DNA from 2 places in the Rhodopila sp. genome. Region 1 is predicted to be linked to the other one. Evidence: riboswitches for the same ligand, from Rfam matches in the RefSeq annotation. Region 1 holds a riboswitch; the other holds the start of a gene.
What was found. A riboswitch is a leader RNA that binds a small molecule or an ion and turns the genes downstream of it on or off. The one in region 1 is predicted to bind cobalamin.
Positions count from the first base shown of each region.

Region 2: another riboswitch for cobalamin. It lies ahead of metE (5-methyltetrahydropteroyltriglutamate--homocysteine S-methyltransferase); the one in region 1 lies ahead of ACQY4T_RS03380 (TonB-dependent receptor plug domain-containing protein).

Region 1 covers NZ_OZ255846.1:607,156-615,757, reverse strand. Annotated here, with positions in the region: gene ACQY4T_RS03395 (SMP-30/gluconolactonase/LRE family protein) at 1-218, opposite strand, end outside; gene ACQY4T_RS03390 (Fic family protein) at 288-1,460, opposite strand; gene ACQY4T_RS03385 (DSD1 family PLP-dependent enzyme) at 1,602-2,726, shown strand; gene ACQY4T_RS03380 (TonB-dependent receptor plug domain-containing protein) at 2,785-4,782, opposite strand; cobalamin riboswitch at 4,866-5,054, opposite strand; gene ACQY4T_RS03375 (aminotransferase) at 5,153-6,319, opposite strand; gene ACQY4T_RS03370 (P-II family nitrogen regulator) at 6,807-7,145, shown strand; gene glnA (type I glutamate--ammonia ligase) at 7,356-8,602, shown strand, end outside.
Region 2 covers NZ_OZ255846.1:1,288,481-1,297,082, forward strand. Annotated here, with positions in the region: gene ACQY4T_RS06540 (transglycosylase domain-containing protein) at 1-384, opposite strand, end outside; gene ACQY4T_RS06545 (NAD(P)-dependent oxidoreductase) at 517-1,419, shown strand; tRNA gene ACQY4T_RS06550 (tRNA-Leu) at 1,472-1,554, shown strand; gene ACQY4T_RS06555 (hypothetical protein) at 1,662-1,970, opposite strand; gene ACQY4T_RS06560 (hypothetical protein) at 2,016-2,219, opposite strand; gene ACQY4T_RS06565 (DUF6232 family protein) at 2,685-3,068, opposite strand; gene ACQY4T_RS06570 (GIY-YIG nuclease family protein) at 3,270-3,743, opposite strand; gene ACQY4T_RS06575 (hypothetical protein) at 3,842-4,159, opposite strand; cobalamin riboswitch at 4,308-4,552, shown strand; gene metE (5-methyltetrahydropteroyltriglutamate--homocysteine S-methyltransferase) at 4,667-7,012, shown strand; gene ACQY4T_RS06585 (phosphotransferase) at 7,310-8,248, shown strand; gene ACQY4T_RS06590 (ribbon-helix-helix domain-containing protein) at 8,277-8,522, opposite strand.

The sequences.
Region 1 (8,602 bases):
CTGACCGCGCCGGTTTCCTCTTCCCATTTCAGGATGCGGTCGTTGGGGATGTCGCTCCACAACAAGTAGCGGCCATCGCCGAAATACACCGGGCCTTCGGACCAGCGGCAGCCGGTGGCCAATTGTTCGACGGAGGCGAGCGGCAGGCGCAGCGCGTTGAAGCTGGGATCCAGCACTTGCACGTTCGGATCGGGATAGCGCTGGCTTGGTGCCCACATGGTTCGATCTCCCCCGGTTTGGCGTTGAAGCAGCGTAGATGAGGTTGGTGCGGCGGGAAACCGGTCGGATTACCGTGGCAGGGGATCGGTGCCCTCGCTCAGCAAATCGAGAAACCCGCCGTAGACGAACACCTTGCCGCGCTGACGGCCCGTCGTTTCGCGAACAATGCCCAATTTCCGCAGGTGGCCGATGGCGCTGGTGACGGTGGGCTGCGACAGGCCAAGCTGGCGGGATGCATCGGGGATGGTAGTCAATCCGCGCCGCTGGAGGAATTGATGCAGCCGCATCGCCGTGGCGGCGGGCCGGCCAAGTTGCTCGATGCGGGCTCGGTCGTTGCCGAACAGCCGTAGCAGGCTCTGCGCGGTCTGGGTGCCTTGGCGAGCGGTCTCGGTGACGCCGCGGAGGAAAAAGCCGACCCACGCCTCCCAGTCGCCGCCCTCGCGCACTGCTTGCAGGTGGTCATAATAAGCCTGCCGGTTCTGCTTGAAGAACAGGCTGAGATAGAGCAGCGGCTCGCGCAGGACACCGCGTTCGCAGAGCAGGAAGGTTATCAGCAGGCGGCCGAGGCGGCCGTTGCCGTCAAGGAACGGGTGGATGGTTTCGAACTGGACATGCACCAGGGCGGCTTTCACCAGCAGCGGCAGGTCCGGGCTGTCGGCGTGGATGAAGGCTTCGAGCGCGCCGAGGGCGTCCATGACTAGGTGCGGCGGTGGCGGCACGAACAGGGCGTTGCCGGGCCGCGTGCCGCCGATCCAGTTCTGGGTGCGGCGGAATTCACCAGGGTCCTTGTCCTGGCCTCGGCCTTGCGAAAGCAGGATGGCGTGGATTTCCCGGATCAGGCGAAGCGACAAGGGAAAGTCCTCGCGCAGGCGGCGCAGACCATGGTTCATCGCGGCGACATAACTGGAGACTTCGCGCGTGTCATCGATCGGAACGCCCGGCGCCTCTTCCGCCTCGTATAGCAGCAGATCGGACAGCGAGGATTGGGTGCCCTCGATCTGGGAGGACAGCAGGGCTTCCTTGCGGATATAAATGTAGAGGAACAGGGAGGGATCGGGCAGCACCGATGCGATACCGTCGAGCCGTCCGAGCGTCTGGTTGGCTTGTTCGAGCGGGACGTGCAGGCCCGCGAGGTCGATGGGCGGTATGGGTGGCAAGGGTGGCGGGACGTAGGCGCGCACCGGCTCGCCGCCGATGGCGGTGGTTTCGTAGCGACCCAGGCGGCTTGGGTAGTCGGGCATCTGCGACCTTGTTAAAGGATGCGTTAATAGCGCGCTGGCTTATTAAAGAAAAGAAGGTTATATCTTAATTACGGGGTTGCCTGGGGGTTGCCGAAGGCCCGGGATGCGGCGAAACTGGCCGTCCTACTGAGGAATTAATCCATGATGCAACTGCCGCCCGCCGCTCCCGGCATGCGCGAAGACGAGATCGACACCCCTGCTCTGGTCATCGACCTGGACGCCTTCGAGGCAAATCTCGATTCCATGGCCGCGCTGCTGGCGCCGACCGGAGTGAAGCTGCGGGCGCATGCCAAGACGCACAAATCCCCCGTCATCGCCAAAATGCAGATGGCGCGCGGCGCGGTCGGCAACTGTGTGCAGAAGGTGGCGGAAGCCGAGGTGCTTGCCTGGGGTGGCATTCCCGACATCCTGGTCAGCAACGAGGTCGTCGGCGCGGCCAAGCTGGCTCGGCTATGCGCGCTGTCACGGATCGCCAAGGTCGCGGTCTGCGCCGATGATCCCGGGCAGATCGCGGCGATCGAAGCGGCGGCGGCTGACGCCGCCATTCGCATGCCGGTGTTGGTGGAGATCGACGTCGGTGCCGGGCGCTGCGGGGTTCAGCCCGGACCGGACGCGGTGACACTGGCGAAGCGGATTGCCGGGTCAAAACACTTGGTTTTCGGCGGATTGCAGGCCTATCACGGCAGTGCTCAGCACAAGCGCACGCCAGCGGAGCGGCGGACTCTGATCGGCGGCGCGGTCGACGCATCGCGGCGTACGGTGGAGCAACTGCGTCAACAGGGATTGGACTGCGCGATCGTGGGCGGCGCCGGCACCGGAACGTTCGAATTCGAATCCAAGTCGGGTGTCTATACCGAAATGCAGGCTGGTAGCTACGTTTTTATGGACGCGGACTATGCCAGGAACCTTGACGAGGAGGGTGCGCCGGTCAGCACGTTCCGACATGCGCTGTTTGTACTGGCATCAGTGATGAGCCAGGCGCAGGCGGGCATCGCGGTCGTGGATACGGGGCACAAGGCGGTGGCGGTGGATTCCGGTTTGCCCACAGTCTGGCAGCGGCCGGACATTCGCTACACCAGCGCGTCAGACGAGCACGGCAAGCTGCAATACGGCAGCGAGACAGCATCGCCCAAGGTCGGCGAAAAACTGCGGCTGGTGCCCGGCCATTGCGACCCGACGGTGGACAAGTTCGACTGGTATGTCGGCGTGCGCAACGGCCGCGTAGAGTGCCTGTGGCCAGTAGCCGCGCGCGGTGGCCTGAGCTGAATCAGCGGGATCAAAGGGTGCGTCGCACCCTTTGCGGGTTCGGGCAGAGCCCGACTTGCTACAGCCGCAACCGGATGCCGGCCAGCGCAGTCGGCCCGGGAATCTGATAGCCATTCACCGGCTCGAACTTCGAATAGAAGATGTTCCAGCCGTTGGCGTAAAGCTCGACACGCGGCGTCAGCCGGTAGTTGACCGCGAGGTTGGCGACCAGTCCATGCTGGCCGACACCCGGTTGCAAGCTGCTGTTGCCGCTATCATCAATCAAGAAATCCCGGTCGGATCCGGTATATATGATTGTGGTGACAACGCTCAGGCCGGTTAAAGGCCGTATCGTCACGTCGGCGGATGCCTGGTTCTGCGGCCTGCGCAGCAATTGGGAGCCTTGGCCAGCCGGTTCGCCGTCCGAGGCGGTGTTGAGGAAGCTGTAGGTGGCGTGCAGATCGATCCAGTACGCCGGGCGCACGGTTGCCTCGGTCTCCACGCCGTGCAGATGGGCCGAGGCCAGGTTCACCTCGGTATTCATCGTCTCGGAGGTTGGGACATTCACCAGCAGGTCACGGATGCGCTGGTCGTAGTAGGTCGCCCCAAGGGTCGCGAAATTGGGTCGCCCGGCGGCCGCAATATCGCTGGTAAAGCCGGCTTCCCAGCCCTGTGACTGTTCCGGTTTCAGATTCGGATTGCCGACATAGCCGAAAGAGTCGACCCCGAATCTATCAAACAAGGACGGCGCTCGGAACGCGGTTCCATAGGCGACCTTCAGGTGCGTGGCGATCTGCTTCAGGTCGTAGACACCGCCGATCCGCCAGGTGGTCGGCGCGTTTTGATCCACCCAATCCTGCCGCACCTGTGCGGTGAGCGCCAGCCGTTGCAGCAGCGTGGTCTGCAGCCCGGCATAGGCTGCGTGGGTGGACATATAGGCCGACGTGCCCTGGGCGAACGGGAACCCGGCAAAATTTTCATTGACCCGGACCTTGGCGGTGTCACCGGTAAATTCATAGCCGAAGGTCATCGCGCTGGCGGACAACCCGGGTACCGCAATGACATCGTCCAGATGCAGCGTGTTGTTCCACTGCAGATCGGTGCGGTATGAATGGTAGCGTGAATCCGATGTTGCCTGGTTCGGATCGGCCGGCGCCAGCGGCTCCAGATAGCGCCGATCATCCTGCAACTGTCCCAGAAACACCCCGGTTTCCAGTTGGCCGTTGAACAGATGGGTGGTGCCGCCGATGCGACCCAGCACGGAGCTCGCTTGGCCGTTGGAGTTCGAGTCATCGAATGTCGGGGTGCCGAGTGTGTTGAAACCGAAATAGCTGGTGTCGGCGCGCAGAAACAGCGACAGCCGAGTACCTTCGACCGGTGTATAGCCAAGATTGAGGGTCAGGATACGGTCGCGGAACCCTTGCGGCACATCGGTGTAGGAACTCTCCCGTTGCGGCAGGGCATCGTAGCCGCGCTGCGACTGCGATTCGGCGGTGATGGCGAAATCGACCGGCCCCTGGATGCCGCTCGCGGTCAGATTGCCGCGCAGCAGTGCCGGATAACCGCCGGCCAGGTCGCCGCTCCAATGCACCCCCGGCTGGGAGCCACGGCGGGAAATCAGGTTGATCACCCCGCCGATCGCCCCCGACCCGTAGAGCGCCGCCATCGGGCCGCGGATGATCTCGATCCGCTCGACGTCGGACAAGGTATCGACGCCGAAATTGAACGCCGAGGTCGGATCAGCGGCGTCGTTGATCGGCATCCCGTCGCGCAGCACCAGGACGTGGTCGGAGTTCGTGCCGCGGAGAAACACACTGGTCTGACCGCCGGGGCCGCCGGACGGGCTGACATGCAGGCCGGGAACGTCAGTGAGCGCTTCGGCGATGGTGTTATAGCCGTGTGCCTCGATCGTTGCTCGATCAATGATGGTGACGCCGGCCGGAATCTGTTCGACCGGAGTCGGCACCCGCGTCGCGGTCACCACCGTTTCGGGTATGGCAAGCTGAGCGTCCTCGGCTCTTGCCGCTGTTATCGACAGCAAGGCAAGTGACAGGCAGATCGCGCGACCAAGGCGCATGCGGTTACTCCATCGACCGTTGTGTCGATTGCCCGCATACGGGTTTCTCCCCGCAGCCCCGGTTCACCTCGCCCGGAGCACACGCGCAGTCTCGATGCCGGCCGGTCTCCTGGCTCGCGGGTCTTGGCCTGGGTCCACCTTCTCGCCCGGGGAGGCACCTCCTGGGGGCAATGGCATAAGGACCTGGCTCGCCGCTTACAGTTGCGAGGGCAGCCGCCGTTCGGCAGTTCCCGTTTCAGCCCATGCGGGCCACCGTCATCTGAGGTGCATTGTTAAGCACTGATGCTTCGGCTGGAAAAGTGCCGATGCCGAAGTCATGCGCCCGCATACGCCGGCGGTTCGTGGTTTCGGTCGCCTCCGAGACGCGGCATCATCGGGCCGCAAAATGACTTTTCAGGCGGTCGATCGCCTGTTGCAGCACCTCGAGCCGTTTGCAGAAGGCGAAGCGGGCGTAATGCCGCGGTGCGCCCGGTTGCTCATAGAACGCCGAGACAGGGATCGCCGTCACCCCGGCCTGTTCGGTGATGTGGCGGCAAAACGCGACGTCGTCGCCGGCAAAACCAAGCGGGGTGAAATCGGCGGTAAGAAAGTAGGTGCCGTGGGTCGGAAGGACAGAGAATCCGATCGAGGCCAGGCCCTGGGCAAGCTGGTCCCGCCGTGCCTGGAGATTGCGCGACAGGGAGGCGAAGTAGGCATCGTCCTTGGCCAGGCCGACCGCAACCGCGCGTTGCAGGTTGGGCGCGGTGGTGAAGGTAAGGTTCTGATGGGCCTTTTGCACCAGTGGCGTCAGGGCCGCGTTGGCTGTCACATAGCCGACTTTCCATCCGGTCAGCGAAAACGTCTTGCCGGCGCTGCCGATCCGCATGGTTCGCTGGCCCATGTCGGGCAGCGTCATCAGTGGAATGTGCCTGGCCCCGTCAAATGTCAGGTGTTCGTAGACTTCATCGCAGATCGCGTAGGTGTCGTGGCGGGTGACCAGATCGGCGATGAAGCCCAGTTCGTCGGCGGTGAACACCTTGCCGCAGGGGTTCATCGGCGAGTTGAAAAGGATCGCCTTGGTATTGGCGCCGAATGCGTGCGCGAGTTCGTTGAACGGCAGGTCCCAGTGCGGCGGCGACAGGCGTACGATGCGCGGTATCCCGCCCAGCATGCGAACCACCGGCACGTAGGTGTCGTAGAGCGGCTCGATCAGGACGACCTCATCGCCGGGGTCGACGACCGCCATCAAGCTGGCGGTGATCGCCTCGGTGGCGCCGGATGTCACCGTGACGTCGCGCATCCCGTCAATGTCGAGGCCATAAAAGCGGCGGTTCGCCGCGGCGACGGCCTGGCGCAAGTCAGCCACGCCCGGCATCGGCGGATACTGATTGCGGCCGTCGCGCAATGCGTCGCAGGCGGCCTGCACGATGTCGGCCGGACCGTCGGTGTCGGGGAAGCCTTGACCAAGATTGATCGCCCGATATTCGGTGGCGAGCGCCGACATCACCGTGAAGATGGTGGTGCCGATCGATCCCAGGTAGCTGTTCGCGCCGCGCATCGGTCATGCTCCGTCGTGGTTTAGCCGCGCGAGACTGGCCGCGCGAGACATTGAACTGCCGTCCTCAACTTGCACTGGAAAGACCTGGAGGCAAGCATAGCGGCCGGCTATATTGACTCCACCCGATGCATAAAAAACGGGCGACATGCATCCGTTTCCTCTGCGCAAATAAGCGGCAATCGGTTGCGCCCCGTTGTCGCGACCCGAAGCGCCGTCGGTATAGAACTGCCGGGCCCGGGCGGGGCGAGGTCGCCCAGCGCGGCGGCCAGCATCAAGCGGGCTTGCAGCAGGGGCGCGGGATTTGCGGCTGGGCGGGGACCGACTGGCGGTTTAACAGCCAAAAAAGGTGGATACCGTGCAACCTTCGCCGTTGTAGCTTGGCACGCCGCATGCAAACCTGTGGCGCTGTTCACGCCGCTGACATCCTTGACGCGACTCGGGCAGCCTGAACTTTGTGGGAGGCCCGGCTAAACCGGGCTTGATGAGCATGAAAAAGATCGAAGCCGTCATCAAGCCGTTCAAACTCGATGAAGTGAAAGAGGCGCTGCACGAGGTTGGACTGCAGGGGATTACCGTGGTGGAAGCTAAGGGTTTCGGCCGTCAAAAGGGTCACACCGAGCTTTACCGAGGTGCCGAGTACGTGGTGGATTTTCTGCCGAAGGTGAAGATCGAAGTCATTTGTGAGGATACGGTTGTGGAGCGGGCGGTCGAGGCGATCGTGAACTCTGCTCGTACTGGCCGGATCGGCGACGGGAAGATCTTCATTTCCAGTGTCGATGAGGTTATTCGCATTCGGACCGGCGAACGTGGGGAGGACGCGATCTAATCGGCTTGCCCGACCCCGTGTCTCCGCTCCCGGCGGTTCCGGTGCGGGTGCGATTTCCCACTCAGAACGGATTTGTTGGTTTCCAACCCCTGCTCGGCGTGGCCAGCGGGATCGAGACGATTGAGCCCCGCGCAGGCCGGGGTGTTCGGCTGTCGCGTCGTGTGACGGCAGGACGGTTTTGGCTTTCAGACAGAGAACGAGGGTAGCAGGATGGCGAAGAAGCCGGCAGTAACAGCATCAGATACGGACAATGGCGTGGGCAAAGTGCTCAAGATGCTGAGTGACAACTCAGTCGAATATGTGGATCTGCGATTCACCGATCCCCGCGGCAAGTGGCAGCACACCGCCCAGCATGTCTCGACCATGGACGAGGACGCGTTCCGTGACGGCATCATGTTCGATGGCTCATCAATTGCCGGCTGGAAGGCGATCAACGAGAGCGACATGATCCTGATGCCGGACCCGGCGACCGCGACGATGGATCCGTTTTCGGCCAAACCCAGCATGATCGTGCTGTGCGACATCATCGAACCGTCCACCGGTCAGTTCTACGCCCGCGACCCGCGCGCCACCGCCAAGTTGTGCGAAGCCTACGTTAAATCCAGCGGCGTGGGCGACGGCGTTTCGATCGGCGCCGAGGCCGAATTTTTCATCTTCGACAGTGTGCGGTTCGGCACCGGCGGAAACTACGCCAGCTTCCAGGTCGACAGCGTCGAAGGCCCCGGATCCAACCTGAAGGACTACCCGGAAGGCAACATGGGTCACCGGCCGACGGTGAAGGGAGGCTACTTCCCGGTTCCGCCGGTCGATGGTGACAGCGACCTGCGCGCGGAGATGCTGTCCACCATGGGTGAGATGGGACTGACGATCGAAAAGCATCACCACGAGGTCGCCCAGTCGCAGCACGAACTCGGCTTCAAGTTCGGCGCGCTGACCGCAATGGCGGACCAGATGCAGATCTACAAGTATTGCGTCCACAACGTCGCTCATTCCTACGGCAAGACGGCGACGTTCATGCCGAAACCGGTCTATGGTGACAACGGGTCGGGCATGCACACCCATATCTCGATCTGGAAGGCTGGACGGCCCTTGTTCGCGGGCAATGGCTACGCCGACCTGTCCGAGACCTGCATGTATGCGATCGGTGGCATCATCAAGCATGCCAAGGCGATCAACGCCTTTTCAAACCCGTCGACCAACAGCTACAAGCGACTGATCCCGGGCTTCGAAGCGCCAGTGCTGCTGGCCTATTCGGCGCGGAACCGCTCGGCGTCGTGTCGCATTCCATACACCACCAACCCGAAGGCCAAGCGGGTGGAGGTTCGCTTCCCGGACCCCAGTTGCAACCCATATTTGGCCTATTCCGCGATCACCATGGCGGCGCTGGACGGCATCATCAACAAGATCCATCCGGGCGATCCGATGGACAAGGACCTGTACGATCTGCCGCCGGAAGA
Region 2 (8,602 bases), 680 kb from region 1:
GTGCCAGAAGCGGCGGTCCTCGACCGCGACGATGGCGGCCGGCAGCCAGGGGGAGAACGCCCTGAGGTGCAGCGGCTCGCCGACCAGGTCGCCGAAGGTGGCGATGACGTGGCCGGATCGGTCCTGCAGGGTCAGGCTGGGACGGCGCACGGCGTCCAGCGCCGATTCCGGGCGCGGCAGGTCGCGGGCGAACCACAGCACGGTCACTGCTGCCGCCAGGGTCAGCCAGACCGAGGCGATGAAGCCCCAGCGCAGCAGCCAGGTCAGGGTGCGGCGCCGGGTGGAGGCTGGGGCGGCCGGTGCGGACGGGGGGATCGGTTTGCGTCGGTTGGCCGCCGGTGGTGGCGGGTGGAAGCGGGGAACGGTGGGAGCGGGGCGCGCCATCCCGGCGGTCTGTAGCAGATCGCCGGCGCCCGGGCCGGGCTTCTTGCGGTGCGGCGCATGGTTGCTGCGGATTGTGGCGGTTCTGCGATAGCATCCGGCGGACCGAACCCGAACGGACAGAGGAGAGCGTGAATGAAGGGCCTGTTTCTCGATGCGGTGGACGACCTTGCCGGGGTGTTCCATCGCGTGGTTCGGCCGGGCGACCCGGCGATGGATGTGCTGGAGCGCGGCGAGATCGCGCCCGAGGAATTGGCCGGTCTGGTCGCCGGCTATGATTTCATTTTTGACGACCACACTCAGTTGCCGACCGAGGCGATGCGCGGCTGTCGTGGGCTGAAGCATGTGATCTTCCTGGGCACTGGGGCGCGCAGCTACATGCATCCCGAGCAGTTGGCCGAGCTTGGGATCGGGGTGCACATCATCAAGGGCTATGGGGATACCGCGGTGGCGGAGCACAGCATTGCGCTGATGTGGGCCGCGGCCAGGGGGCTGGCGCGGATGGACGGCGGCATGCGGGCGGGTAATTGGATCCGCACCGAGGGCATGGAACTGACCGGCAAGACGCTGGGGCTGGTGGGTTTTGGCGGCATTGCGGCCGAGGTGGCGCGGATTGCCTCGGGGTCGGGCATGCGGGTGCTGGCTTGGAACCGGTCGGCGAAGTCGGCGCCGGGGGTCAGTTTTGTCGAGTTGGACACGCTGCTGGGGGAGAGCCAGGTGCTGTCGCTGCACTTGTTGCTGAATGACGAGACTCGCGGGTTCCTGGATGCCGGGCGGCTGGGCAAGATGCGGCCAGGGGCGATCCTGGTGAACACCGCGCGGGCTGCCCTGGTGGATGAGGCGGCGATGATGGCGGCGCTGCGGAGCGGGCATTTGCGGCACGCGGCGCTGGATGTGTTCGAGACCGAACCGTTGCCGGCCGGGCATCCGCTGACCAAGCTGGCGAACGTGACGCTGTCGGCGCATAGCGGGTTCCGCACGCCGGAGGCGAGCGACAAGCTGATTCGGATGGCGCTGGATATTGCTTGCGGGTTGTGAGGGGGTGCGTGGCTCTGGTCGGGTTGGTGGGGCGGCGTTAGAACGGCGCGGTGCCCGCCTGGCGGAATGGTAGACGCAGCGGACTTAAAATCCGCAGTTGGAAACGACGTACCGGTTCGAGTCCGGTGGTGGGCATAATCTTTTCAATAACTTAATCCAGACGTTGCTTCTCGGTTTGGTTTCTTCAATGGGCGGTCGAGTTTCTTCACTCGGCTGTCATGGATACCGTGCTCGCCGGCTTACTAAAGCCACGTGCCAAATAACTCATTTCTTGCGGTGAGAGCTTTCCAGCATCGAGCATTTATCCAGCAAGCCCAGATGAACATGAAGGCATAATACAAAACGGTTGCTAAATCGACCTCAACCGCCAGCCAAACGCTCCACCGCAGTTGCAGGAAATCGCGAGGTTGCACCGATAGCTGGGAGACTATTAAGCGGATTTGGCCAAAGAACTGCTGCAACAAATATATCAGTAGCCCTGTTGCAATAATCAGAACGACGATCTGATAGCTGGGCACGTCAGAAATTGGTCGCGGATGAAAGGGTTTCATATCCAGACTCCGTTGAGAGTTCAGCTACGGGCGACATTGACTTCCCTAGTCCGACTGAAACAGCCGCCGTCCCTTCGCGGTTTGGAGACATTCGGCATAAGTATCGAGGATGTCCTTTCGGTCGATCGTAGCGGCAAGCGTACCACCGCCAAGTCGCTTGCCGTCCGCGTGAACGACATGAAGGAACAGCTTATAGGCAATCTGTTCCTGTGTGTTTTCGCCAGAGTGGATAATTGATTGATCGGCCATTGCGCACCTTTCGAGATGTAAACCGCGCCGTCTAGCGCATCTGCTCGATTCGGATCACGCGAATTCGTGCGTCTCATTCAAGGGTTGTTTTCGGCGTGGCCGCACTGGAGGCCAAATGAGCTATCAGCCGGAGTTCTATAGCTCGAAACCGTGGCGGGCGTTTCGCCGCCGGTTTCTGTTGGCGCATCCAATGTGCAGCGTGGACGGCTGCGGACAGGCCGCGACCTATCTCGATCATGTCGAGGCGCGGCGCGCTGGCGGACACGATTTCGGCCACGTTCAAAGGCTGTGCCCGTCACACCATGCGGCCAAGACGGTGGCCTCAGATCGCGGCTTTGGCCGTGCGCCGATCGCTGACTACAAGCCGCAGGTTCGCGGCTGCGCTGTCAATGGAACGCCAAACGCGCCGGATCACCCGTTGAACCAAGCACGTTGACCCAGTAGTCCGCATCCAGCAAACAAGAGCTAGCCTCGCCGCGCAACAGCCTCTTCTATGGCATTTTTGACGTGGCTTAGATAAGCACTGCTGAATGAAGTCAAGGCTTGCTGGTTCCCGCTAGCGGTGCGAAAGACAAGAGCAACCTTTAGCCCGGAAGCAATCGCCATGATGGTGATGAATGTTCCGACCATCATGCCAAACCCTTCAATCGAGCCAGATGTCGCCAGAGCAATGGTGACCCCGGCGCACACTACCGCAAAGAATATGCCGCCGGGGTTGGGCCGAACAATGTTGACGCTGCCAATGCCGTTGATGGGGTATGAAGACGAACCAGCTCTAACTAGAGTCTTGGAAACCGAGATTTTGTCGTCTCTAAAAATCATTTCGTCGTTGTCAATCGTAGCACTCATAATCACACCCCTTAGAATAGGTGCGTTCTATAGCCGGTAAGGATTAAAAATTTGCTAACCGGAAGTGCGTTCATTCCGCGAAAAGGGAGGCAGTTGCAGGACGGCAAATATATTCGACCTTAAAAGACCCAATGAGTCGCATTGCTGAGGCCAAAGTGGAAACGTGTACCGCAGGAACTAGTGGCGTGCAGTTCCCCCGTTTCATTCCTCCTCCTCCTGCTCCTCTTTTGAAACGTATTGATAATACTGCGGAACTTTGCTCCATCTACCTCGCTGTAGGTTCAGCCTGGGCTCGGCAATGGCGGTAGCAACGGCCTCCAAAATATCCAATACGAGGCTAACATTGCCGTGCAACTTCTCGATGTCTGCCGACAGGCCATGCTGCGTGACCCACTGCGTTCCGAACCAAGAAAAGCGATTCCAGCGTTCCGACAAGTGATCGCGCTTATGGGCTCGAAGTCTCTTGAACAGTCTGTCGCCAGTGTTTTTCCCGGCTTGGCCGACGTAGACTAAATCATAATTTGCGTATAAAGCATATATTCCTCTTTGATCTCTGAAGTCGATTGGTTTTGCCGATTTGGTCCTGCTTACGGCTCCCAAAAGCGTTCCAGGAACTCTTGGTCTTCCCCAAAATACCTTGTCACTGTGCCAGTGAAGGCCATACGCTTTGATCATTCGAACTCCTTGCAGACGCCGAGTTTTTTAGCGATTGTCCAGTTGGATTATTTATAGACAACCCTATTTTCGCCTCTGAATTGCGGTCAATTTAACGGCTAGGACGGCAATCTGAAAATCGGCTCGTCCCCAGTGAGCTCGTCGATGAACGTCGGCGGACGATCCGCATAACCGGTGTAGAGATGGGCGTTGCGTTGCACCAGAAAGCGATTGTAATGCCGCTCAACCATCGCGCTCGACGTCCCCAGCCAGTCGGCAATATGGGCGACGCTCAGACCCTTCTGGATCGGCACAGTCGCAAAGTAGTGTCGGAATGAATACGCCACGCGAGGCTCACCGGTCATCGGATCGGTCAGAGCGTTGGCTTGTTCCAAGACCTGTTGCAGACCAGCGCGAAACACCGGCATTTCGCCCAAACAGCAAATCCTGCGTCTCACTGAGACGCGAGGTCCCGGGATTGCGGAGACCTCGCGTCGTCCGACATTCTAAGAATCGATCATTCGCAATTGACCATTCGACCTCTTGCCACGGTCGGCAGTGGCTTGCCGCCGCTAAGATATAAGCATATGTTGATGTGTCGATGGTCCCGCGCGAGCGGGTGAAAAGGGAACGCCGTGCGTCCCGGCTGGACCGCTGGTCCGGGGGCAAGTCGGTGGCTGCCCCCGCAACTGTCAGCGGCGAGATGCCGGTCCGTCCGCCCCTCGGGGCGGGTCACTGAGCCTTCAGGTTCGGGAAGATAGGATCGGAGCAACCGGGCGGGCTGCCCGGGCGCCGTGAGCCAGGAGACCTGCCGTCGTCGATCAAGCCATGCCGCCGGGCGGGGTGCACCGGAGGCCGGAGACAGACATGTCCGCGATTTCCGGCGGCGTTCGCCGCTATTCTTGCCCTGACTCAGGGTCCATCCGCAGCGAGCGGAGGCCGGCATGACGATCGCAAGCAATCTTGGGTTCCCGCGCATCGGCCATCGCCGTGAACTGAAATTCGCGCTGGAGCGGTTTTGGTCGGGCGAGATCGACGCGGCCGGGCTAGACGATGCCGCGCGGTCCCTGCGCAGCCGGCACTGGAAGCTGCAGGCGGGGCACGGCATGGGGCACGTTCCGTCCGGCGATTTCTCGTTGTACGACCAGGTGCTGGATACCGCCTGCATGCTGGGTGCGGTGCCCCCGGGCTATGGATGGCGCGAGGGCCCGGTCTCGCTGGCGAGCTATTTCGCCCTGGCGCGGGGGTCGCGCGGCACTGCGGCGGAACAGGCGGCCGGCATCGCGCCCGGCCTGCCGGCGCTGGAAATGACCAAGTGGTTCGATACCAACTACCATTATCTGGTGCCTCGGCTGAGCGCGGATGATCGTTTCGTGCTGACCGAGAACCGGCCGCTGCAGCAATTCCGCGAGGCGCTGGCACTGTCGATCCGGACCCGGCCGGTGCTGCTGGGTCCGGTCAGCCTGCTGATGCTGAGCAAGACGACGGACGGCTCCGATCCGCTGGATCTGCTGGACCGGATGCTGCCGGTCTATGCCGAGGTGTTGAGCGGGCTGGCGGCGGCGAATGCCAGTTGGATGCAGATCGACGAACCGGTGCTGGCGCTCGATTTGTCGGCCAAGGCCCGCGCGGCGTTCGGGCTGGCGTACGACACGCTGCGGCGGGGGCCGGCGCCGGATATTCTGCTGGCGAGCTATTTCGGTCCGCTGGGGGACAATCTGGCGACCGCGGCGGCGCTGCCGGTGGCTGGGCTGCATGTCGATCTGGTGCGTGGGGCGGCGGAACTGGAGTCGGTTCTAGAGGCGGTGCCGGCCGAACGCTGGCTTTCGCTGGGCGTGGTGGATGGGCGCAACATCTGGCGCAGCGATCTGCGGGCGGCGTTGGGGGTGCTGCGGACGGTCGCCTCGGCGCGGGGCAATCGGCGGCTGATGGTGGCGCCGTCGTGCAGCCTGCTGCATGTGCCGGTGGATCTGCGACAGGAAACCGGGATGCGACAGGAAACCGGGCTGGGCGCCGAGGTGACGGATTGGCTCGCGTTCGCCGAACAGAAGCTCGACGAGGTGGCGGCGCTGGGTCGCGGTCTGGACGAGGGGGATGCGGCGATCGCTGGGCAGTTGGCGGCCAGCGATGCCGCGGTGCGGTCGCGCCGGACAAGCGTGGCGGTACACCGGGACGCGGTGCAGGCGCGGATGGCGGGGCTGACACCCGGGATGGAGCAGCGGGACAATCCATATGCGACGCGGCGGGCGGCGCAGCAGGCGCGGCTGCGGCTGCCTCGGTTCCCGACCACCACGATCGGTTCGTTCCCGCAGACCGCGGAGGTGCGCCGGGCTCGGGCGTCGCTGGGGCGCGGCGAGTTGAGTTCGGCGGCCTATGACGGCCTGATCGAGGGCTGGATCGACGACGCGGTGCGCTGGCAGGAGGCGATCGGGCTGGACGTGCTGGTGCACGGCGAGTTCGAGCGCAACGACATGGTGAAGTATTTCGCAGAGCAGCTCGATGGGTTTGGCTTCACTCGGCATGGCTGGGTGCAGTCGTACGGCAGCCGGTGCGTGGCGCCGCCGATCATCTGGGGCGACGTGGCGCGGCCTCGGGCGATGACGGTGCGCTGGTCGGGCTATGCGCAATCGCGGACGCAGGCGCCGATGAAGGGCATGCTGACCGGGCCGGTGACGCTGCTGCAATGGTCGTTCGTGCGCGACGACGTGCCGCGGGCGACGGTGTGCCGGCAGATCGCGCTGGCGATCCGCGACGAGGTGGTGGACCTGGAGGCGGCCGGCATCGGCGTCATCCAGGTCGATGAGCCGGCGTTCCGCGAGGGGTTACCGCTGCGCAGGGAGTCTTGGGCGGATTATCTGGGCTGGGCGGCGGCGTGCTTCCGGCTGGCGACCAGTGGGGTGCGGGATGACACCAGTATCCACACCCATATGTGCTACTCGGAATTCAACGACATCATGGCGGCGATCGCGGAGATGGACGCCGACGCGATCTCGATCGAGACCACGCGCAGCCGGATGGAGTTGTTGGATGCGTTCGCCCGGCGGGGGGCCGGGGCGGCGGGGTATCCGGCGGAGATCGGGCCGGGGGTGTGGGATATCCACAGTCCTCGGGTTCCGGACGTTGGCGAGATGACCGAGTTGCTTGGGCTGGCGCGCGAGCGGCTGGATGACTGGCAGATCTGGGTCAATCCGGACTGCGGGCTGAAGACGCGAAACTGGGAAGAGGTGAGGCCGGCGCTGGAGAATCTGGTGGCGGCGGCGCGGGTGCTGCGCGGGGTGGCCGGGTCTTGAGCTAAACGCCCGCGGTTGCCCACGTCATGGCTGGGGGCCCCTGATCGCGGGTGCTGACGTTGGCGTTGGCTCTGTGCAGGCAGCGGTGCATCGCTGTTTGCGGAGGCTCGGTTGCCTGGAGTGACCGGGACCGATGCGATCGGTGAGAAGATTGGGAAACGCAGATGCACGCGGATAGGCGCTGATGAACGCCGATGCATCGAGGTGTCCCGCGGCTGTGCTAGACCCGCGCCGATGGTTGAAGACTCGGATGAGAGGCCGCGGAATGCACCCGTCGAGGCGGTTCGCCGAGCGTTGATGGCCGCCTTTGGATCGGCCCGGGCGGATACGGTCCGCCCGGTGACCGGCGGCGCTTCCGGTGCGTTGCCGTTTCGGGTCGAGATCGATAAGCGGCGTTACCTGGTCCGGCTGGAGGGTCCGGCAAGTCCGTTGCGGAACCCACACCAATATGTCTCGATGCGCATCGCGGCGGAGGCCGGGATTGCCCCCAGGCTGCACTATGCCGACGCGGCGGAAGGTGTCGCGGTGATGGATTTTATCGAGCAGCGGCCGCTGGGTGGCTATCCGGGGGGACGCCGCGCGCTGGCGCGCGCGTTGGGCGAAATGCTGGGTTGCCTGCAGGCAACGCCGCCATTTCCGCGGTTCGTCGAATACCCCGACATCGTCGCCCGGTTGTGGGCGCATGTGTGCCGCACCGGTCTGTTCGCGCCCGGGGTGCTAGACGCCCATACGGACCGGCTTGCGCGCACCCGCGAGACCTACGTCTGGGATCCGGCGGGATCTGTTTCCAGCCACAACGATCTGGTGCCGCGCAACATTCTGTTCGACGGCGAACGACTGTGGCTGATCGACTGGGAGTCGGCCTACCGCAACGATCCCGCGGTTGACGCGGCGATCATGTTGGACAATTTCGCTGCCTCACCCGAGTTGGAGTGCGTGCTGTTGCAGGCTTGGCTTGGCCGCGCACCGGATGATGCGCTTCGCGCGCGGCTTGTGCTGGTACGCACGCTGACGCGGTTGTATTATGCCGGGGTGCTGCTGAGCGCGGCGGCGGCGGCATCGGGGGCGGCGGCGGACGCCGACCTGTCGGTGCCGACCCGGGCGGCGTTGCGACGGGCAATCCGCGACGGGCGGCTGACGCCGGGCGCACCCGAGACGAAGCGCATTCTGGGCCAGATGTTTCTCGCGTCGTTTCTCGCGGGTGGCGTACCGCCGGGTCTCGATGCCGCGGTGTAATCGTTGCGTGACACGATCTGTGTCGCGGTCAGCCAGTCCGATCGGTGGCGGACGATCCGGTCTGGTTGGCCAGCAGTGCGGTCACCCGCAGCGCCGAGGCAAGCGGGCGGTGCGGTTGCCTGGCCGCATCCACCGCCGCGACCAGGGCAGCCAGGGTCTGGCCGCGGCGTTGTGCGATCCGTCGCAGCTCGGTCCAGAATTCCGCCTCCAGCGCGACGCTGGTGCGGTGTCCGGCGAGGGAGAAACTGTGTTTGACCAGAACGCTCAGGATCATCCTTCAGGCCTGCGGTCGGACCATTGGGGGTCTCGGTTCTGGCGTTGGATATCGTGGCCTTCCAGGTGTGAGGCCGGCGA